Regions from separate parts of the Kribbella sp. NPDC000426 genome, predicted to be linked through region 1. Evidence: riboswitches for the same ligand, from Rfam matches in the RefSeq annotation. Region 1 holds a riboswitch; the other holds the start of a gene.
What was found. A riboswitch is a leader RNA that binds a small molecule or an ion and turns the genes downstream of it on or off. The one in region 1 is predicted to bind cyclic di-AMP.
Positions count from the first base shown of each region.

Region 2: another riboswitch for cyclic di-AMP. It lies ahead of ABT313_RS07890 (hypothetical protein); the one in region 1 lies ahead of ABT313_RS14660 (C40 family peptidase).

Region 1 covers NZ_JBEPDK010000003.1:172,724-183,470, reverse strand. Annotated here, with positions in the region: gene ABT313_RS14705 (helix-turn-helix transcriptional regulator) at 1-46, opposite strand, end outside; gene ABT313_RS14700 (helix-turn-helix transcriptional regulator) at 52-1,032, opposite strand; gene purF (amidophosphoribosyltransferase) at 1,294-2,859, shown strand; gene purM (phosphoribosylformylglycinamidine cyclo-ligase) at 2,941-4,014, shown strand; gene ABT313_RS14685 (DUF3073 domain-containing protein) at 4,190-4,375, opposite strand; gene ABT313_RS14680 (ABC transporter permease) at 4,570-5,379, opposite strand; gene ABT313_RS14675 (ABC transporter ATP-binding protein) at 5,412-6,296, opposite strand; gene ABT313_RS14670 (sensor histidine kinase) at 6,440-7,633, shown strand; gene ABT313_RS14665 (response regulator) at 7,630-8,286, shown strand; gene ABT313_RS14660 (C40 family peptidase) at 8,421-9,266, opposite strand; cyclic di-AMP (ydaO/yuaA leader) riboswitch at 9,266-9,433, opposite strand; gene ABT313_RS14655 (pyridoxal-phosphate dependent enzyme) at 9,733-10,686, opposite strand.
Region 2 covers NZ_JBEPDK010000002.1:4,079-14,825, reverse strand. Annotated here, with positions in the region: gene ABT313_RS07910 (pentapeptide repeat-containing protein) at 1-34, shown strand, start outside; gene ABT313_RS07905 (hypothetical protein) at 163-507, opposite strand; gene ABT313_RS07900 (hypothetical protein) at 909-1,610, opposite strand; gene ABT313_RS07895 (hypothetical protein) at 1,607-2,380, opposite strand; gene ABT313_RS07890 (hypothetical protein) at 2,426-2,728, opposite strand; cyclic di-AMP (ydaO/yuaA leader) riboswitch at 2,933-3,109, opposite strand; gene ABT313_RS07885 (hypothetical protein) at 3,253-3,498, opposite strand; gene ABT313_RS07880 (chymotrypsin family serine protease) at 3,571-4,776, opposite strand; gene ABT313_RS07875 (hypothetical protein) at 5,274-5,516, opposite strand; partial or broken gene ABT313_RS07870 (bifunctional DNA primase/polymerase) at 5,737-6,185, opposite strand; gene ABT313_RS07865 (hypothetical protein) at 6,635-7,411, shown strand; gene ABT313_RS07860 (LLM class flavin-dependent oxidoreductase) at 7,809-8,630, shown strand; gene ABT313_RS07855 (hypothetical protein) at 8,511-9,329, opposite strand; gene ABT313_RS07850 (PPC domain-containing DNA-binding protein) at 9,499-9,957, opposite strand; gene ABT313_RS07845 (hypothetical protein) at 9,944-10,747, opposite strand, start outside.

The DNA.
Region 1 (10,747 bases):
GGTAGACCGCAAGCAACTCCTCGGTCAGCCCAGAAGAGTCGAACAACGCCCTCAGACCCAGCCACGCTTGGCAGCAGCCACCCCAAGCTCGAACCGACTCGCGGCGTCGAGGCGTTCGGAGAGGTTGGCGGTGATGCGCCGGGCCGTGCGGAGAGAGATGCCGAGCAGACGCGCCACTTGCTCGTCCTTGGCTCCGCCGGCGAGCAGCCGTAGTACCTCAGATTCATGCGGCGTGAGAGGGGTCTCATCGCGGTCGTCGGGGTCGAACATCTCGGTTGCGCGTGACCAGTAGGCGTCGAAGAGGGCCATAGCGACGGACACAACCGCGGGCGTGCGGTGGATGACTGCGCCTGCCGTTGGGCTCTGTGGGTCCATCGGCATGATCGCGATCTCCTGGTCGAAGATCAGCAGGCGCATCGGAAGCGTGGGGGTTGCTCGGACCTCACCACCGAGGCGGTGGATCGCGGCGGCGTATTCGACGGCTTGCTTGGAGGCCGACATGCTCTGCAGGTACACCGTCCGCAACTTCAAGCCACGCTCCAGCAGAGAGAAGTCAGGCGACTTCTCTGTCGGATGCACTGTGTCATCAAGGTGCGTCGGAACCAGACACCAGAACGTGTCTCGCGCCTTCAGCGCAAGCTCCTCGATCCGCCGGGAGGCGTTGGCGCGACCCTTGAGGATCTCGACGTCCCCACTGCTGCGAGCGGTCAGCAGCTCGTTGTACTGCTCTGCCACCACGTCCGCGGAGGCTTCCGCCTCCTTTAGCTCGCCCAGCATCTTGTTGAGCTCGGTCCGGCGACGTTCAGCCAGGCTCGTCAATCCGACGCGTGGATGGACCGCATGCTCCGCCTCGGGGTTCGTCCAGGTCGGCACCAGCAACTCGAGCTCCCGGAGCCTGTCCAGCAGCTCGTCTACATCGGTGACGGAACGACTTACTAGCGCGGCAATCTGCTCCGGCGTACTGTCTGGGTGGCTGAGAAGGGCGTGATAGACCGCAAAAGTGGCTTCGTCCACCCCCAGCGGCTCGAGCACGATCCCTCTCCTCCAGAAACTTGTCGGAACCGACCATATACAGACAGCGTCTATAAAGAGCACCCAATGGCGGTTTCGAAGTTATTTGAAGGGACAGGTTGTGATCAAGAAGTTGCTGATTGTGGTCGGTGCTGTGATCGTACTGTCGTTCGGGACACCGCTCGCAGCATCAGCGTCTACCGGCCAGGAGCCGGCCTGCGGCGCCATCAACGCCTGCTGGTAGCGGACGCGGTCATGGGGCGCTTCGGCGTCCCGTAGACTGTGGGGGTGGCTCGTGGCGATGGTCGGCTTACTCATGAACTCGACCCGCAGGATCTGGGTCCGCAGGATGCTTGTGGGGTGTTCGGGGTTTGGGCGCCTGGCGAAGAGGTTGCCAAGCTCACCTACTTCGGGCTCTATGCCTTGCAGCACCGGGGGCAGGAGTCGGCGGGAATCGCGGTCAGTAACGGGTCGCAGATTCTGGTCTACAAGGACATGGGGCTGGTCAGCCAGGCCTTCGACGAGGCCACGCTGGCGTCGCTCAGAGGGCACATCGCGATCGGCCACTGCCGGTACTCGACGACTGGTTCCAGTGTCTGGGCCAACGCACAGCCGACGTTCCGGTCCACGGCGACCGGGTCGATCGCGCTTGGCCACAACGGCAACCTGACCAATACCAGCGAGCTCGCCGCCAGCCTGAACGGTGAAGGCGACCTGGATCTCGGTCTCGACGCCGACGTCGACCACGCGAAGGCGAACGCCAAGCACGGTGCGTCGTCCGACACCGACATCCTCACCTCGATGCTGGCCGGGTACCCGGACCTGACGATCGAAGAGGCCGCCGCCAAGATCCTCCCGAAGGTCAAGGGCGCGTTCAGCCTGATCTTCATGGACGAGAACACCCTGTACGCCGCCCGCGACCCGCAGGGCATCCGTCCGCTGGTCCTCGGCCGGCTCGAGCGCGGCTGGGTGGTCGCCAGCGAGACCGCGGCCCTCGACATCGTCGGCGCCTCGTTCATCCGCGAGGTCGAGCCGGGTGAGATCGTCGCGATCGACGCCGACGGTCTCCGGTCGACCAAGTTCGCCGAGCCAGACCCCAAGGGCTGTCTGTTCGAGTTCGTGTACCTGGCCCGCCCGGACACCCAGATCTCCGGCCAGCGGATCTACTCGACCCGCGTCGAGATCGGCCGCAAGCTGGCCCAGGAGCACCCCGCCGACGCCGACCTGGTCATCGCGACCCCCGAGTCCGGCACCCCGGGCGCGATCGGGTACGCCGAGGAGTCCGGCATCCCCTACGGTTCCGGCCTGGTCAAGAACGCGTACGTCGGCCGCACGTTCATCCAGCCGAGCCAGACGATCCGCCAGCTCGGCATCCGCCTGAAGCTGAACCCGCTGCGCGAGGTGATCGAGGGCAAGCGCCTGGTCGTCGTCGACGACACGATCGTCCGCGGCAACACCCAGCGCGCCGTGATCCGGATGCTGCGCGAGGCCGGCGCCAAGGAGATCCACGTCCGCATCACCGCGCCGCCGGTGAAGTGGCCGTGCTTCTACGGCATCGACTTCGCCAGCCGGGCCGAGCTGATCGCCAACGGGCTGAACACCGAGGAGATCTGCCGTTCGCTCGGCGCCGACTCGCTCGGGTACATCAGCCTCGACAACCTGGTCGAGGCGACGACGGTCCCGAAGGAGCGGCTCTGCCGGGCCTGCTTCGACGGCGTCTACCCGGTCGCCCTGCCCGACCCGGAGCACCTCGGCAAGCACCTGCTCGAGCTGCCGGTGACCGACGCCGACGGCCTGGCCACGGTCTCCGGCGGTGGCGGCGCGGCCGACGCCCTGAGTCGTCCGTGAGATCGAGCCGCCCGTAGTCCAGTCCCCGGGAGGCGGCGATCCGCCGGACGCCCGGAGTACCGCCGTACCGAGGAGAAGAACGTGAGCGAAGGCGCGAGCTACGCGTCCGCCGGGGTCGACATCGAGGCCGGTGACCGCGCCGTCGAGCTGATGAAGGAGTGGGTGGCGAAGGCGACCCGCCCCGAGGTGGTCGGTGGGCTCGGCGGGTTCGCCGGCCTGTTCGACGCGACCGCCCTGACGTCGTACCGCCGGCCGCTGCTGGCGACGTCGACGGACGGGATCGGGACCAAGGTCGCGATCGCGCAGAAGCTGGACAAGCACGACACGATCGGGTTCGACCTGGTCGGGATGGTCGTCGACGACCTGGTCGTGTGCGGCGCGGAGCCGCTGTTCATGACCGACTACATCTGCACCGGCAAGGTGGTCCCGGAGACGATCGCGCAGATCGTGAAGGGCATCGCGGAGGCATGTGTCGAGGCCGGTACGGCGCTGGTGGGCGGCGAGACCGCGGAGCACCCGGGTCTGCTGAAAGCAGACGAGTACGACGTGGCCGGTGCGGCGACCGGTGTGGTCGAGGCGGACGAGGTGCTCGGCGCGGAGCGGGTGCGCGCGGGCGACGTCGTACTGGCGATGGCGTCGTCGGGACTGCACTCGAACGGGTACAGCCTGGTCCGGCACGTGTTCTTCGACCGGGCCAAGTGGACGCTGGACCGCGAGGTGCCGGAGCTCGGTACGACGCTGGGCGAGGTCCTGCTCACGCCGACCCGGGTCTACGCCAAGCACTGCCTGGAGTTGATCCAGGAGCTGAACGACGCGGACGAGCGGCCGCTGCACGCGATGTCGCACATCACCGGCGGTGGCTTCGCCGCGAACCTGGCGCGCGTGATCCCAGATGAGCTGTCGGTCCGGATCGACAGGTCGACGTGGACGCCGGCGCCGGTGTTCGGGCTCGTCGGGCTGCTCGGCGACGTGGCGCTGCCGGAGCTGGAGAAGACGCTGAACATGGGCGCCGGCATGGTCGCAGTGCTCGACCCGTCGGCTGCCGACGCGGCGATCCGGGCGCTGGCCGCCCGCGACATCCCCGCCTGGGTATGCGGCGAGGTCACCGCGACGCCGGGCGGCACCGTCACCCTCGAAGGCGCCTACGCCAGGTAGACCTGCATCCAGCACCACCTGGAAGCGGCTCTGGAACGAGCTGTCCGACGCCTCGGGCAGCTACGACCGCTGATCCGCCACAGGTGGTGCTGGTGTGGTGGTTCTCGTCGGACGCACGGTGAACTGCTCAGTCACCCCGAAGGGCGCCTGAGCAGCTCAGCCGGGCTGATGTTGCTTACCGACGGGGGTGGTAGTCGTCGGCGTCGTCTCCGTCGCCGTCGTTCTCGCCGTTCGCAGAACGGTCGCCACCCTGGTCACCGGACAGCTCACGCTTGAGCTGGTCCAAGTCGGTGTCCCAGGTGCGGTACTTCAGGTCGCGTGCGACCTTCGTCTGCTTGGCCTTTGCACGGCCGCGCCCCATAGCGTCGACCCCCTCGCACAAGTCAACCGGGTACGCTGCGTGGCGCCCACGGATCAGTCGTCAGTAATCGTGGTTCAAGGATACCCGGAGCGCGGGATCGACACACGCACCGCCCCCGCCCAGAGGTCCGATCACAGCATCGATGGGGTGGACCGGTCCCCTCAAACCGGCCCACCCCACCGCGTCCGGCCCCGTTACTTCACTTCGCGACGTGAGCTAGCCCACAGTCCGACGATGGTCGGAAGGACGATCCAGACCCCGACCGCGGTCAGCGTCTCGGGCACCATCCCGTGCAGATCCCGCTCCGCGATCCGGCCGAGTGCGCCGAACACGTCCAGGTAGTTGGCGTTGTCCTTGAACAGCGCCGGCCCGGCCAGCGACCACGCGGTCGGCGCGATGAAGAACGCCAGGATCGCGACCGCTGTCTGCGGGATGACCGCACCGAACGCGGCGCCCATCACGACATTCAGCGCCACAGTCAGGTAGGCGCCGGCCAGTTGGCCGCCCAGTCCGGCGTACGACGCAGCGTGGTCGGTGACCCCGCCGGCCAGCGCAGTGCTGGCGAGCGCCAGCGCGACGACAACGGTCATCACGACCGCGCTCAGTACGACAGCCGAGACGAACTTGGCCAGCTGCACCCGGACCCGGCGCGGCGACAGCGTGAACGTGGTCAGCGCGGTCCGCTGCGTCCACTCCGACGTCATCGCCATCACGCCGATCACCGGGAGCAACAGCATCACGCCGGTGGATGCGGCCCCGAGGAAGCCGTCGAATCCTGCTGCACCCCGCGGCAGATGGGTCATCTGCCAGGTCAGCGCGGCCACGGCGATCAGCAGGATCGCGGCGATCAAGACCCGGCCGCTGCGGGTGTTGACGGATTTGCGTAGTTCGATTGCAACTAGTTTCAGAAATGACTGGCCGCGGGCGGGCGGCAGCGCGGTCGCTACCTCGGCCCGGTGCTTGGCCGGTGCGGTGGTCGGGACGTCTTCGGTCACGGTGGTCATAGCGATGAGCTCCTGAAGAGAAGTAGGTGTGATCAAGCGGCGACGGGCGCTGCGGTCAGCTGGAAGAACAGCTCCTCCAGGCCGGCGCCGTCGCTCTGGCGGAGTTCGATCAGGATCTGACCGGCAGCGGCGGCGGCTCGCCCGACCTGCTCGGCAGTGGCGTCGACGCGCAGCGCGCCGTCGGCGAGCGGCTCGAGGTTCAGGCCGGCCGCGGTCAGGGCCTGGTTCAGGCCGATCGGGTCGAGGCCGCGGACCAGAGTGCCGCTCCCCGCGAGCAGTTCGTCCAGCGAGCCGTCGGCGACGATCCTGCCGCCGCCGATGACGACCAGCCGGTCGACGGTCGCCTGCACCTCACCGAGCAGGTGGCTGGACAGGATCACAGTGCCGCCACGGGCGGCGAAGTCCTGCAGCAGCCCGCGCATCCACCGGATGCCCTCCGGGTCCATCCCGTTGGCGGGCTCGTCGAGGATCAGTACGGCGGGGTCGCCGAGCAGCGCGGCCGCGATGCCGAGCCGCTGCCGCATCCCGAGCGAGTACTGACCGACGCGGCGCTTCGCGGCGTGGCTGAGTCCGACCGCCTCGAGCATCTCGTCGGTGCGCGCCTTAGGCACCCCGAGCAGGCTCGCGTTCAGCAGCAGCGTCTCGCGGCCGGTGCGGCCCGGGTGCTGCGCGGCGGCGTCCAGCATGACTCCGACGACCCGGCCGGGGTTCGGCAGGTCGGCGTACCGCTTGCCGGTGATGGTGGCGGTGCCGGAGGTCGGCGGCGTCAGGCCGGTGAGCATCCGCAGCGTGGTCGACTTGCCGGCGCCGTTCGGGCCGAGGAAGCCGGTGATGCTGCCGGGCTGCACGGTGAACGACACGTCCTGGACAGCCGTGGTGCTGCCGTAGCGCTTGGTCAGGTTCTCGACGGTGATCATGACATCGAGTCAACCGCCGGCGACCCCGTTCGCACATCGGACGAGCGGCTGCGGCCACCCCCTACGAAAGTTGTCGGCGACGGCCCCGAACCCCACCCGGAAGGGGGACGTGATCGCGTCGACCGTAGAACTACAGTGACGGAATGCGACGGTTGCGCCGGTGGTACGCCTGGTGGGTCAGGCATGCCCCGCGCGTGCGCGACTTCTTGTACGTCGCCTTCAGCCTGCTCTCGATAGTCGCGCAGGCCGCGTCCGGCGGAGGCGGCTGGAGCCCCAAGGACTGGTACGTCCTCGGTGCCGGCATCTTCGCCTCGGTCGCGCTGCTCTGGCGCCGGCGGTTCCCTGTGACGGTCACCGCGATCGCCGTGGTGGCGATGCTGACCGGCGGGATCTTCGTCCCGATGGGGCTGGCCCTGCTGACGCTGTCGATCCGTCGCCGCGACCTGGCCCTGGCGATCCTCGGTCTCGCGTCGTACGCCGCCTACGTACTGAACACCTGGGGCGGTGGCAAGGGGTCGATCTGGGTCCCGATCTTCACCGGCCCGTTCCTGGTCGGGACCTGGATCGCGATCGGTGCGTACGTCGGTGCTCGCCGCGACCTGATGGCGTCGCTGCGGGACCGGGCCGAGCGCGCCGAGGCCGAGCGCGAGCTGCGCAGCGAGCAGGCCCGGCTCGGCGAGCGATCCCGGATCGCGCAGGAGATGCACGACGTACTCGCGCACAAGGTCTCGTTGATCGCGCTGCATGCCGGCGGTCTCGAGGTGAACCCGGCGGTCGGCCCTGACAAGGTCGAAGGCTCGGCCAAGCTCATCCGCGAGACCGCCCGGCAGGCCATGGAGGACCTGCGCGAGGTCCTCGGCGTACTGCGGTCCGACGTCAGCGTCGCCGGTGCCGACCTGGCGCCCGTGCCGCAGGCCGCGGATCTCGAGCGGCTGATCGAGGCCTCGCGCAACGCGGGTGTGACGGTCGGGTACGACGTTGCGCTGCCCGACGACGTACCGGATTCGGTCGGCCGGACCGTCTATCGGCTGGTGCAGGAGTCGCTGACCAATGTGCACAAGCACGCGCGCGGCGCCGCGACCGAAGTGTGGGTCCATGGTGCTCGGGGCGAGGGCGTGACGGTGAGGGTGACGAACGTACGGCCGGTGGCTGCTGGTTCACTGCTTCCTGGCGCCGGTGCGGGCCTGGTCGGCTTGCGCGAGCGGGTGCAGTTGGTCGGCGGCCGGTTGACGACCGGGCCGACGCTCGAAGGCGGCTGGCGGGTCGAAGCCTGGCTGCCGTGGGACGACCGTAAACAAGATGCCGAGCCTGTATTCGTGGACGAAGGGGAGCGATGACGCGGCTGCTGATCGTGGACGACGAGGCGCTGGTCCGGGCCGGGCTGAAGATGATCCTCGAGTCGGACGACGAGCTCGAGGTGGTCGCCGAGGCCGAGGACGGTGCGGACGCCGCGGCGATGGTGAAGGAGCATCAGCCGGACGTCGTACTGATGGACATCCGGATGCCACGGCTGGACGGGCTGGCCGCGACCCGGGAGGTGCAGGCGCTGCCGGATCCGCCGAAGATCGTCGTACTGACGACGTTCGACCTGGACGACTACGTGTTCCGTGCCCTGCAGGCCGGGGCCAGCGGGTTCCTGCTCAAGGACACGCCGCCGCGCGAGCTGGTGCAGGCGATCAAGGTCGTCGCGGCCGGGGATGCGATGCTCTCGCCGGCGGTGACGCGGCGGCTGATCGGGCACTTCGCCGGGGACCCGCGGACGGACCGGCGGCGGGTGGCGCGCGAGCGGATCAGCAAGCTCACCGAACGCGAACGCGAGGTGCTGATCGAGGTCGGCCGCGGCCTGCAGAACGCCGACATCGGCCGGAAGCTCTTCATGAGCGAGGCCACCGTGAAGGCGCACGTCTCCCGCGCCCTGGTGAAACTCGACGCGACGAACCGCGTCCAGGTCGCGATCCTCGCCTACGAAGCCGGCCTGCTGGACGACTGAATAGGAAACCGGCCCGGCCGTCGGAGGGGTGGGGGATCGACGGCCCGGCCGGTTTCATGGCCAGCGTGCCTGGGGGGATAGGACGCTGACGACCAGCGGCACCCGATGGGGGGAAGGGCGCCGCCGGTCAGGACTCAGATGCGGCCGAAGGCCACGCTGCTGGTCCAGATCTTCGCCTTGGCGACCGGGCGACCCGGCTTCGAGGCGTGCCACAGCATGTTCCCGCCGGCGTAGATGCCGACGTGGTACACACCGCCGCCACCGTTGCGGAAGAACACGAGGTCACCCGGCTTGGCGGCCTTGCGGCTGATGTGCTTGGTCGCGCTGTACTGCTGGCGCGACGTGCGCGGCAGCTTGTGACCGGCCTTCTTGTACACGTAGCCGGTGTAGCCGGAGCAGTCGAAGCCGCGGGTGGTCGTGCCGCCGTAGCGGTACGGCGTGCCCTTGAGCTTGGCCGCCTCCCGCAGCACCTTGGCCCGGAAGGTGGTGGTGCCGGAGCTCGCGCCGGCCTTGCCGTAGAGCACCTTGTGCTTGGCGGCCCACGTCAGCCGGCCCCAGGTGTTCTTGTCCATGTAGCCGGTGGCCTTGAGGCCCCAGGACGCCTGGAACTTCTTCAGCACCCGGACGGTGCTGGTGCCGAAGTAGCCGTCCGGCCCCAGGTGCAGGGCGCGCTGGACGTACTTGACGGTCGGGCCGGAGTCACGGAACCGGAGCAACGGCCGGCTCGGGATGCTCATGTGGCCGCGCTGCTGGGCAGCGGTCATGGTGGCCGCGGAGGCGGTCGCCGGGGTGGTGGTGAGGCTGAGGGCGGCTCCACCGCCAACAGCGAGGCCGACCGACAGAACGGCGGCTGCGGCGCGGGGCGTCGCGGGCTTGCTGGTCCTACGGTGCTTCGCCAGGGTCCGGCCGGTAGGCCGGTCGGTACTGGAAAGCTGGCTGACGGCGCGCGAAAGCGACGTCCGTCGGGCAGTGACGGGCATGGTTGTCTCCCGACGCCTGTGAAGTTAGCTGTCGGGTTCGGGCTGGGATTCATAGCCCGGTCCGCTCCCGCGGACTTCACCCCAGGGTTTCGACCACTCACGGTCGAGACCCAACTTCCTGGGTCCCCCACCCCTGCCATGGTTTTCGAGGGGAGCACATGGGCCCTGGCAGGGCTCGGCGTTGACCCACGTGCGGTTCGTGTTGTTTACCGAACCGCCGACGACTGTATAACAGAACGATCACGACGCAAACCCTCAGATCCACAAAGACCCTCCCGAATGCCCCTGAGAGGGCATCTGACGGATCAGGGAGCCTGGATGAACACCAGGTGTCCTGAGCGCGTCTGAGCGGGGCTCAGGCGGCAAATGAGGGCTTCGGTGTGACCTCGGTCACAATCAATGGTCGCTTTCTGTGACAACGGGCACAGAGGGTGGTCAGGGCACCCTAAAATCCTTGCGAATTCAGCTATTTTTCGAGCAGCTCGCGGAACCGCTCCAGCCCCACGTTCCCGCCGGACAGCACCACTCCGACGCGCTCCGGCATCCCGTGGATCCGTCCGGCCAGCAACGCGGCCAGCGCGCTCGCCCCGCTCGGCTCCAGCACGATCTTCAGCCGCTCGAACGCGAACGCCATCGCCGCCACGATCTCCTCGTCGCTGACCAGCTCGAACGACTCGACCAGCCGCCGGTTCACCGCGAACGTCAGCTCGCCCGGCGTCGAGATCGCCTGCCCGTCCGCGATCGTCCGCGGTACGGCGATCTCGACCCGCTCGCCCGCGGCCAGCGAGCGGGCGTGGTCGTCGCCGGCCGCCGGTTCGACCCCGATCATCCGGATCCCGGGGCACATCAGCGTCGCCGCGGTCGCACAGCCGGCCATCAGCCCGCCGCCACCGACCGGAACCAGCAGGGCGCCCAGATGCCCGACCTCTTCGAGCAACTCGACCGCGACGGTCCCCTGCCCGGCCATCACGTCGTAGTTGTCGTACGGCGGGATCAGCGTGCGCCCGCGTTCGGTCGCCAGCTCGTGCGCCAGGGCGGCCCGATCCTGGGTGTAGCGGTCGTACGTGACCACCTCGGCGCCGTACCCGCGGGTGGCGGCGACCTTCGTCGGCGGCGCGTCCTCCGGCATCAGGATCACCGCGCTCGTCCCGGCGAGCCGGGCCGCCAGCGCGACCGCCTGCGCGTGATTACCCGAGGAGTATGCCGCGACGCCCGCCTCGAGCTGCTCCGCGGTGAGCCGGCTGATCGCGTTGTACGCGCCCCGGAACTTGAAAGCGCCGATCCGCTGGAAGTTCTCCGCCTTCAGGAACACCTCCGCCCCGACCCGCTCGTCGAGCGTTCGCGACGTGAGGACCGGCGTACGGTGGGCGACACCCTTCAGGCGCTCAGCGGCGGCCCGGACATCTGTGAGACTCAGCACGATCCGACGTTATCCGCGGGCGATGTCAAAGTGCGCCGACCCGCTCCGTACTGATGGACGA
Region 2 (10,747 bases), on a different contig from region 1:
CACCGAGGGGCTAAGGCTACCTACCTGGATGTAGCCCTCTGTAACAGCCGTTATCGATGGGACGGGCAGGCTCGCTGGCCGGGGCTATAACGAGGTCCGGGCCCCTGCGTCAACAGGAGACCCGGACCGGGGTGGAGCCCCAATGGTGGGAGGCGGGGCCGTTCACGCCTTGTGCTTCGCGTGTTTCGAGCGCTTGGCTCCGCGCCGGTCCCGCGGCGGTGCCGGTGGCTCAGCCGTTCCCCTGAGCAGACGGAGCAGACGGAACGCGCGCCGGCTCCGGGTCCGGTTCCCGTACAGCGCCGTGATGACGATGAGGGTCGTCAAGACGGCCCCGCACGCCAGCACCGCAACTCCCGCCATCGGGTGGAAGACGCCGACGACGGTTCCGCCGCCGAGCAGACTGGCGGCGCCGGCGACCCGGCCGACCCATCCCGCCTTGCTGATCTGCGCGGGAGCGTCGGGCTGCGCTGGAACGGACTGCACAGCCGCGTCGGGCTGCGCGGTCATCTCGGCACTCCTGTGCCTCCGGAGCGCCGACGTCCCAGCGAACGGCCGGCATCAGTCGTACTCTTCATGTGAACCCGCCCGTCAAGTGGGTGATTTGAGCGGCTCCTCGGTTGCCCCCGAGGAGCCGCTTGTTGTTCTTAAGGCAAGAGAACCCGGGAATCGCAAACCGCGCAGCCCGACACGCCCATCCACGGGGTTAACGAGGAGTCACGCGCCGATAACGATCCACGGTCCGGCGGCGTGTCGCACAGTTGACACCTGGTGTAGGCCACAGAACGAGTCTTCCCGCCCTCCTCGCCACGCGCTTAGGTCTCAGGCGCACTGCCGCCGATCGTTATCGCCGCTTGACCTTTCGAACGAGGTCTCAGAATCCAGCGGTGCTGATGTCGAGTTCGTCGGGATCACGGGGCAGCAGGGCTGCCGACGCTCCGGCCGCGATCCGCGGGAAGGTCACCGGTTTGGCCACCATCCAGCTGATGCCGTCGATGGTCACCGTGCAGCGGATCTGAACGGTGAGGCCGTTGGCGCGGGTGGGGTCGCCGGTCCAGATCCCTTTGACAGCGGTCGTGCCGGCTTCGACCGCGGGGCAGCGTGACCGATCGCCCGAAGTTGAAGACTTCCTCGTCGGGGCTGGCTCCGAGGCCGGTGATGGCCATCTCGTCGTACCCGGCGGCAAGGGTGAGCTCGCCTGAGTCGATGTCACGGTCGCAGCTGAATTTCAGCGCGTGTCCTCCGAGTTCGTGCCGTTCACGGCCCAGCTCGAGGATGATGTTCGGGGTTGCTTGCCGGTGCCATTCGTCGTACTGGATCTTGCGTGCGGCCCGAGCCTCTTCCAGGGCGCTGTCCGCGATCGCGTTCGCCGCCACGGCCGCCGCGTTGGCCTGGCGGGCCTCCTCGAGCGCGGCTGCGGAGATCTCGTTGGCGACCATCGCCGCGGTGGCTTGGCGGGCTTCCTCGGTCGCGGCTTTGGCGGTCTCGTGCGCGGCGGCGGTCAGCTCGTTCGACTTCCTCGAGCTCCGCAGCGCCAGGACCGCCGGCACCGCGCCGACGGCCGCGCCGATCAGGGCGCCGATCAGGCCGTCCCACAGTTGCAAGTCGCTCATTCGTCTACTTCCTCCAGATCGGGTAGGGACCAGCCGAGGTTGTTGTTCTTGCAGCCAGCGCTGTCCAGGACCCACTCGGCTTCCTGCCGTAGCTCCCGGATCAGGTCCGCCCGCTGGGTTGAGTCCGGGCCTTCGACCCGGAGCTGTTCGGCGTACGGGAGCACGTACGCCGCGGTGGCCTTCCACCGGGCGGCGGTGGCCTGGGCCCGGTTCGGCAGGGTCTGCTCGAAGAACGTCCGGATCAGCGGCGTCTTGTCGTTCACAACGGTCAGGCCGGTGAGTCCGAGTTCGGTGCGCAGCACTTCGACGTGGGCCGGGGTGGTTCCCTTGGGCAGGCGGGTGTATTGCCGGCCGGTCTGGTGGACGAGGAAGCCGAGGTCCTTGGCCATCCAGAACAGCCGCGGGTGCGCGCGGCGGCAGACCAGCACCGGGACGATCGGGTGGTCGGGGTGCTCGATCTGGAGTACGGCGGCCTTCGCCAGCAGCTGGTGGCACTCCTTGTGGATCGGATAGATCGTGAGGCGCCGGTTCTTCATCTCCATCGGCACCGTGCAGACCACGGGCACTCCCTTGGCGCCGGTGATCACCAAGGTGGCGGCGGAGTCGAGCGGCCCAAACAGCGGGACGTCCAGCAGGTCGCCGCACTCGCCGAACCCGCTGACGCACGGCATCAGGTGGCGGCCGGCCTCGGTGAGCGAGCGGCGCAGGACCGTTTTGCCAGCCTCGCCCATGTTGTTGCTGGCCAGGCGCCGGTAGCGGGCGTAGAGCATGCCTTTGTGCCGGCAGGCGCGCTGGATGTAGGTCGTGCGGCCGGTCTAGTCGCCGGGGACCCAGAGCGGGACCGTCAGGCCGCCCTTGGTGGTGTGGTCCCACTCGCCGATGACTCCGAGGTTGCGTAGCTGCGTAGTGGCCTCGGTCAGGACCTGCGGGTCCAGCTGGAGGCGCTTGCCGTCGTCCTTCGATACGCCGTGCTCGGGCAGCCGGGCCAGCAGTTCGGGGGCGGGCACGGCGAGCTGCTTGTCGACCAGGCCGACGACCTCGGTGATCCCGAGCTGGACCCACTCCTGGAGCGTCGCGGCCGACGAGCCGCGGCCGTGCTGCGGGACGGCGCGTTTCATTTCCTACCCCCGCGCCACGCGTATATAGAGGTTTCTCTGCGTGCATCTGCGCGAGGGAGCCGCCGTACTGCGGCCCATGGAGCGGTCCGGAGGGCTGGAGGGCGCGAAGAAGCTCCGTGGTGCCTGGGGGGCACGGCGGGCGCGGCGGAGCTGTCTGTTGGCAGCACGAAGCCACCCGAGGACCCGTTCTTGGGCATGGTGAAGCTCTCGTACGCCTGCGAAGTTAACTGTCGGGTTCGGGCGGGGATTCATCGCCCGGTCCACTCCCGTGGACTTCACCCCAGGGGTATCGACCACTCACGGTCGGACCCCAACTTCCTGGGTCCCCTACCGCTGCCATGGTGTTTCGAGGGGAGCACACGGACCCGGCAGCGCTCGGCGTTGGTCCACGTACAGCCCGTCGTAATCGGTGGGCCGCTCATCAGAGTACGGCGGTTCGCCGACACCACCGAAACCGTTTATCCACAGGGCGTGTCGGGGGCGTGGCGGTGGTCGACGAATGCTCAAAATCCAGCAGATATGGGCTAATTCGAACGCTCAGACAGCGTGGTCGCGAGCCGTACGGCGGACTTGCAGGCGGGATGGCCGTTTATCGCGGGGGCGGTGGAGCACGGCGGCGTACCCAGGTCTTGTGGTATCGGCTCGGCGTCGCCGGCCGGTACGCGGTACGGCGATTCGCTGTGCAGCGGCGCAACCGTTGGTTGTGCCCGATCGGTGAACCCGATGACCGGCCGCAACACCTCCGGGTAGACCTTCGCCTTGAGGGTCACGTACGGGCCGGTCGTCTCACCGGCCGGAAGTTGTCGAAGACATCATGCGACGGATTCGCCGCGAGGTGCTCGTTAGGGCCCCTGATCGCTCACGGTTTTGAGATGCACTCCGACGTAACTGTTGATTGCGATATCTGCGTAGACGGCCCAGTAATCGCCGTAGCAGTACGATGGCGGGGAAGTGGTTGGGGGGAATCCGGGATGTCGGAGTGGGCTGCAATTGGTCGGGGTTGCTACTGTGTTCTGGCCTTTCGATAGGAAGCCCTGGACTTCGAAGTTCCCGGCCGAATCCGAGCGGATAACCGGTGATCCCGAATCGCCCTTCTGTACGTAGCCCCAAATGCGATCGGTAACGTGCGGTTCAACAAAGAACCCTGGCCCGACCGATTCCGCGGTTTCCGTCGACCAGTATCGACCTACCGATTCAACCCGTTGTGGAGCATTGTTTCCGGACACCCCGGCGCTCACTGCGACGTACACGCCTTCCGCGGGTCGCTTCATCTTCGTCACAGGCTGCGAGATGTCGGTGTTCCATGCCCCGTTCCAAATCCGAAACAGGTTAGGAGTTTCGATAATCATGATGTCGCCTGGGTCCGGTTTGTAATGGCCAATGCTCTGGTTTACCGATCCTAGGACCTCGCCGTTGTCATAGCTCACCCATGTGCCACTGGGGAGGCAGTGTGCCGCAGTGGTCATGTATTGGTGTGTCCCGGCATACAGAGCTACACCGGTCGAGCAGACCCTCGACCAACTTGGAGTCAGGCCTCTGACCCGGATCATGCCACCCCCAAAGAAGCGAGGCACATCTGCACACCTTGCGGGCTCAACGCACTCATCCAGTGCGTGGCTGTCTGAGGTGTCGGTGGTGCCGGCCAGGTCCACGGGGTCGGCGGTTTTGTCGAAGATGATCGGCACGCTGGCTTCTTTGTTGAGGCGTGCGATCGTGGCATTCAGCGGCGCTGTTGACCACAAGGTGACACTGACGCCGGAGTAGTCGTGGCTTGGGCCGGTCGAGCTCACGACGTCTCGGTTGTCGGCCAGCACCTTCCGGGCAATCGGATCGAGGTCGGCGAGCGAGTACGGCGATGCCTGGAAGGTCACGGGCATCGGGAGCGTGACCGCCAGGTTCCGCAATCCGGCTGGCGGTGCGCCTTTCCAATACACCATGACCGTCTTAAGGTCCGGCAGAATCCGAACACCACCGACATCCGGATCCGGGTTCTTCGCGATCCAATCGCTCAGAGCATCAGCTGTCAGCTCCGACGGTGTCGGCAGCATCCCGGGAGGTACCGGACCCGAGCGCGGCTCCTTCGGAGCCCGCCCTGGGTTGCCTGATCCGTCCTGCGCGCGATTCGTCATCAGCTCTCTTGGTCTACCGCAGTATTTGAGCCCTTGGCCTGAGCGTACGCTCAGCGTCGCCCTGGAGTCGCGGACAGTCCGATCTCACTCGCGACGCAAGCCTTCCAGGCCGCCGATGGCGCCGCCGTCTGGTTCGGCCGTGCAGCGACCTCGCCCCGGCTGATATCGACCAGTTCGGTTGATCCGCAGGCTTTCGGCGAGCGATCTGGGATGTGCGATCAAGCTCGGGCCAGGCGGCGTGATTGGTGCGGTTCAGGGCCTGTGCCGGCGTCGTACCCCCAGATGCTCAGATCTGCCCAGCCGTCCAGCAGCAGCGGATTGATCGAGGCGCGACGGCCAGCGGCCGGCTTCGGGGTTGGTGCCGGGCGGGAACTCGACCGCGGAGCCCCTGCGGTGGTTACGGAATCCGACCAGGATCATGCGGTGCGCGAGCCCGAAATGGGTTGGGCCGATCCACGCTCGCAGCCTCTCCAGTCGCCGGAGTCGATGAACCGGCGGCATGGCGGGCACGCGTAGAACCGGTCTCCGCTGAGCCACTCCCCACCCGGTGCCATCAGGCTGAACTCGGTGACCTCGTAGTAGACGACCGGCTCGAGCGCGGCGCAGAAGTCGCAGATCAGCTCGCCGGCCGGGGCCGCGCTGACGCCGTACGGCGCCATCGGCTCACCGGTCAGTACGGCGGTGTCGCGCTGGTCGAGCGCCTCCAGGAGCTGGTCGACGATCCGCGCCAGCGTCTCGCCGCCCTCGGCGCGGCCGTATTCGAGCAGCCGGTCGGGCTTCGGCGGTGTCGCCGCTGGACCGGGCGACGTAGATCCGCCGTACGAGGGTGTCGACCCAGGGGCCGTCGGATGCGTCGAGATCCAGGCGATGAGTCACATGTCATTGTCTCGGCCTGCTCGCCGCCGGCGCGATCGGGACCGCCTGGCCGATCAAGGCGGCAAGCCACCGGGGCAGTCGTGTGATCGGGACCTCAATCTCGATCACGTACTCGCGGCAGTCGACGACCGACCCCGGCCCGGCGAGGTAGCCGCCGAGGGTTCGGCCCATTCCGCGGATGTCGATGCCGGGGCCGAGTCGCGAGGTGCCGCCGGACACCGACGGCACGATGAGACCGGGCGGCACGCGGAACAGCAGGTGCCGCCCGTTGTGCGGCCCTCGAGTGTGATCGGTCGGATCTGGCCCCACCGCTGACAGAGCTCGGCGAACCGGGTGCCGCCGTCGACGCCGGCGTTCGCGCCCCCAGGTACACCGGTTGTATGCCGGTCCAGGTCGATCCCGACGACCCCTGACGCGCGACAGGCGATACCGATGTTCGCCCGGCAGGCCACGCTGTCAGCTGATCGCGGCTGGTGACGATGGTGTGCCGCCACCCTCTCGGGGCGGCCTTCTCGCCAGGCGGGAGCGGGAACGCCTGTCCCCGTTCCACCAGCGGGACAGGAATCAGGCACACGAACGGTGCGAATCGGCTCTGGCTTCACGCCGCATCGCGGGTGCCGCGCCGGCCCTACTCACCTACACAACAGCCATACCCTCACGTGCACCCGTACCACCTACCTCACCTGAGGACCCTCGCTGGTTGAGGGGCCGAGAAGGGGAGCGGATACTCGGCCCCATGGTGGGGAAGGTGCGGTTGGGGGTGGTGCTGGTGCTCGCCCTCGGCGGGTGTGGGTCCGGGCCAGCTCCGGACTCTGCGCCCAGTAGCACGTCGGCTCCTCGCCCGGCGTGGAAGACACCAGACGGTGATCTGGTGCCGCGAGGTCAGCCCACACAAGCATTTGTGGAGCGTGCGGGAGTGGTGGCGCGGGCCGTGGGGGCGGCGGGGATTCCGGCGCCGGTGACCGGGATCTTCTTGTACTCGACGCGGACGCCGGGGCTCGGCTTCGACACCGGGCAGCAGAAGATCTCATGGTTGTCCGGGCGGGTTGCCTTCGCGGAGGGGGTCCAGTTCGCGGAAGGTGGTACGACGCGGGTCGATTTCGCGGACGGGTCGAACGAGACGATGCAGGTGCTCGAAGCTCAGCAAGCTCTGACCGAAGCGATCGGGCCGCCGAACGACATGTGCAAGAGGATGCCGGGCTGCGAAACGCTCACGATCACTGGCGGCTCGTTGACGAGGACTGACGTGGAGACCAGCCATGGCCGGGCGACCGTGCCGGCTTGGTCCTTCACGGTGCGAGGCCTGTCGAGACCTGTTGTCGCCGTCGCAGCCCCCGCGGGCGTGCTCAAGTCGCTGCAGTGGCGCGACCCGCTACCCGGTCTCGCCCGGCTCGAGCAGGGTCTGCTCCGCGTCGGCGTTCTCGACTGGGTCGACGGCAAGACCCTCAGTTTCGAGTTGAGCCACGGACTCTATGAGACCGACCTCCGGGCCCACGTCGTCGAGTACGACGATTTGGTCGTCATCGGTGGCAGTCACGGTCCATTGCTCCCGGGCGGTGCGGACGTCGGGAAGACATCGACCGCGGTCGTCACCCTCGACAAGCCGCTCGGCGACCGGGCCGTCATCGCCGCGGATACCGGCATACGTCTCACGCCGTACCCGTACCTCAGAAAGTGATGGAGGCGAAGGCTCGGGTTTGGTCGGTGAGGGCTCCTTCGACGGGGAGGCGTTCCAGGGACGAGGCGCCTTCATCCTGTTTGACTGGCAACCAGTGCATATTCGAAGTGTGCAGTATTCATCGAGCGACCCACAGGAGCCATTGATTTCCTCATCGCGGTTTGACTGGCAACGAGTACATATTCGAAGCGTGCGCTATTCGTCTGTGGCTTCCGGCTCCGCAGACGGCGTCCGCGGCCAGGTCGGCGAGCTGCTCGAGGCGTGGTGGCAGGGTGACTGAGCGCTGGTTGCCATCACCGATTTCGAGCAGGACACCACGTTCATGGCCAAACCAGCACACGCGGCACGGCAACGCGGCACGATGTGGGCCAACAGGTCGGGTCAGAGGAGGAGCGCGATGCGGTTCGGGTTGGATGTGCCGGTCAACGGGACATATGCGGATCCACGTTTGCTGGGACGGCTGGCGAGCGAGGCCGAGCGGGCCGGCTGGGACGGGTTCTTCGTCCAGGACATCTTCAGCTCGGTGGACCCGGTCGCAGATCCATGGATCGCACTGACCGCGGCCGCGCTCGCGACGGAGCATGTGACGATCGGATCCCTGCTCACACCGCTGCCACGACGGCGACCCTGGGAAGTTGCCAGGCAGGCAGCCACGCTCGATCAGTTCAGCGGCGGACGGCTGATCTTCGCGGCCGGCCTCGGAAACGCCGAGCAAGACTTCACGCCGTTCGGGGACCCGTGGGATCCGCTGGTTCGTGCGGAACTGCTCGACGAAGGACTCGACATCATCAGTGGGATCTGGACCGGGGAACCGTTCAGCTACAGCGGCACCCACTTCGAACTCAACGAGGCGCTGCTGCGGCCCAGCCCTGTACAGGCACCGCGGATACCGGTCTGGCTAGCCACGGGCTGGCCTCGCCGCAGGCCGTTACGCCGAGCTGCACGCTGGGACGGCGTCTACCTGATGACAGAACGGCAAGACAACGGGCAACTGCTCTCACCGGACGACATCACGCAGATCGCCACTCTCCTCAAGGAACAACGCGGGCCGAGGAGGACGCATCACGCAGGCTCAACGGTCGAGCCTGGTCAACTTTCGTCAGAGCGCCGGCCCGCGATCAGGTGTCTCCACATCAGCCTCGTCGCGTCGGTGCTTCCTCCGGCGCTGCGGGCTCCGGTAGTCAGCAAGAGGCCGGGTGAGCAGGAGACTGTCGTGTAGCGCTTGCAGGTCGCCGCGTTTTCGAGAGACGGTCGGCAGCTCGACAGCCCATACGCAGGTGAAGAACCGATTGAGATCGGCGAGCACGCTGTCGGCTGCGCGCTGAGCAGCTTTGCCGTCTGCGACGACGACGATGACGGATTCGGTGGCGGCGTATCGCCCGAGGATGCCAGCTTGTTGAGCCGACAAGAGCGTCTCGCACAGGGGGATGCCGACCCAGCGACCCGTAGTTAGTCGGCTGACTCGCTCGATGGCAAGTGCGTCGAGAGGACTGTCGACCAAGACGGGTATGGCGCCCTCGGACAGCAGATCGAGCTGTTCGGCGACGCCAACCAACGCGCTTCCGCGGCGACCAACCTGACTCGCGGGAGACGATACGTAGTACGGCTCGGCGTCCGCTCGAACGCCGATGAAGCCGACGGTCTCCAACTGCTCGTTGCGCGCCGGCAACATCACCAGGTCACGGAACCGGTCGATCGTGCGCCCTTCGGGATCCAGGAGCGCCAGGCCTGCGTTCCGGACGGTTGCCAGGTCGAAACCCCGCGAGCGAAGGCCGTCAGTCAAGCGAGATCGTGCATCGGGTGCGTGTCCGATCGACCAGCTCGAACCTGGATCCAGGACCTCGGGCGCGCCTCCCTGGGTCAGGTACTTCCGCGGCCACCCGGTCTTTGCCTGGAGCAACTGTCGGCGGTAGAACATCGCCGCGGCACGGTTGACCGCGAGTAAGCGCTGCCGCTCTGCGATCGATGGTACGGCGTTCGGGTCAGGTCGCCGATTCACGATGCTTCCGGCGGCGTCGAGTCGTCTTCATGACTCCGACACTCGCCTCGGCATCACCGCCGTGGAACCTGGCTTCGCGGATCCAGGACTACTCGAAGGCGAGCAGCGGAACGTTGTAGAGATCGGGCTGCCGGGGGCGCGAGAACGCTGGCGAAGTCACCTCGACGAGATACATCTCCGTCAGGAACTGGACCTTCGCGCCGAGCAGATGGCTGGTGTGGGCGGTAGCCGAGTGCGCTTTCAGACCAACAGACACATGGATGTGCGGCAGCACAGTTCCTGAATCTTCGTCGTACGCCAGCGAGCCACCGCCGATCGCCTCGACGTTCTCGAGGTGTACGGCGCTCCACACCGGCGCGTCCGGCTCTTGCAGCTTCTCGCAGGTGCCGACGAGTTGGACGTCGCGCATGCCCGCGATGAACATCGGGATGAAGCCCTGCCGCACGCCGTACTGCGCACAGAAGCCGGCCAGCGCCGGGTAGAAGTCGTCACCGTGGTCGAAGTGGACCGCGAAGGTCCGGCCCATCGTCAGTTCAGCGGCGCGCAAGCTCAGCTCCTCGGAGAGTGTCGATGTATGCGACGTAGCGAATCGCGGTGTTCAGGCCTTGCGTCGACAGTAGGCGACTCCGTGGGTGGGCGATGTCATCGACACCGGCCACAGCCAGCTCCTCGCACCTGCGCTGGAACCACGGCCATGGCACGTTCAAGTAGTTGGCGATCGCTCGAAGTCGCCGTTCCGGAGTCGACTCCGCGACCAGCGACTCCACGGAGACCTGGCGCGCGACATCCCGCAAGACCGCTCGACGCGACGGCGGCGCGCTCGCGTCGACGTACCAAAGCCCGGCACCGCCCAGCCAATTGGCGACGATCGCCTCCTCGCCCAGCACGAATCCTTCCACCGCCGCGTGCTCGGGCTCCGAGCTCAGCTCGACGGTGATCCCGAAAGCCTCCATCAACGCGATCGCCAGCAACAGCAGCACACGCTCGTGCATCGGCGACTCCGCAACATCCGCCTCCGTGATGCAGAAACCTCTCCGCATCCGCGGAAACCACCGCGATGTACGTCGCAGATACTCGAACTTGTGCCGCCAGAAGAGCCAGGATGCGGCCTCCTCACCACGCCGCTCACGCGTCCAGAAGAACGGTTGCCCCGACACCTGATTCAGATTCCGGGTGATGTGCCGAGCGCAGAACCTCGACCCTACCCACTGCCCGGCGACCGCGTTGAGCACCGGCACCTCGCTGAGCGGCACATCCGACGTACGACGACCCTCGTACCGCGCCAGCCTTTCCTGACTGCTCACCAATCTGGCGTCGTCGGCCAGCAGCGCGATGTC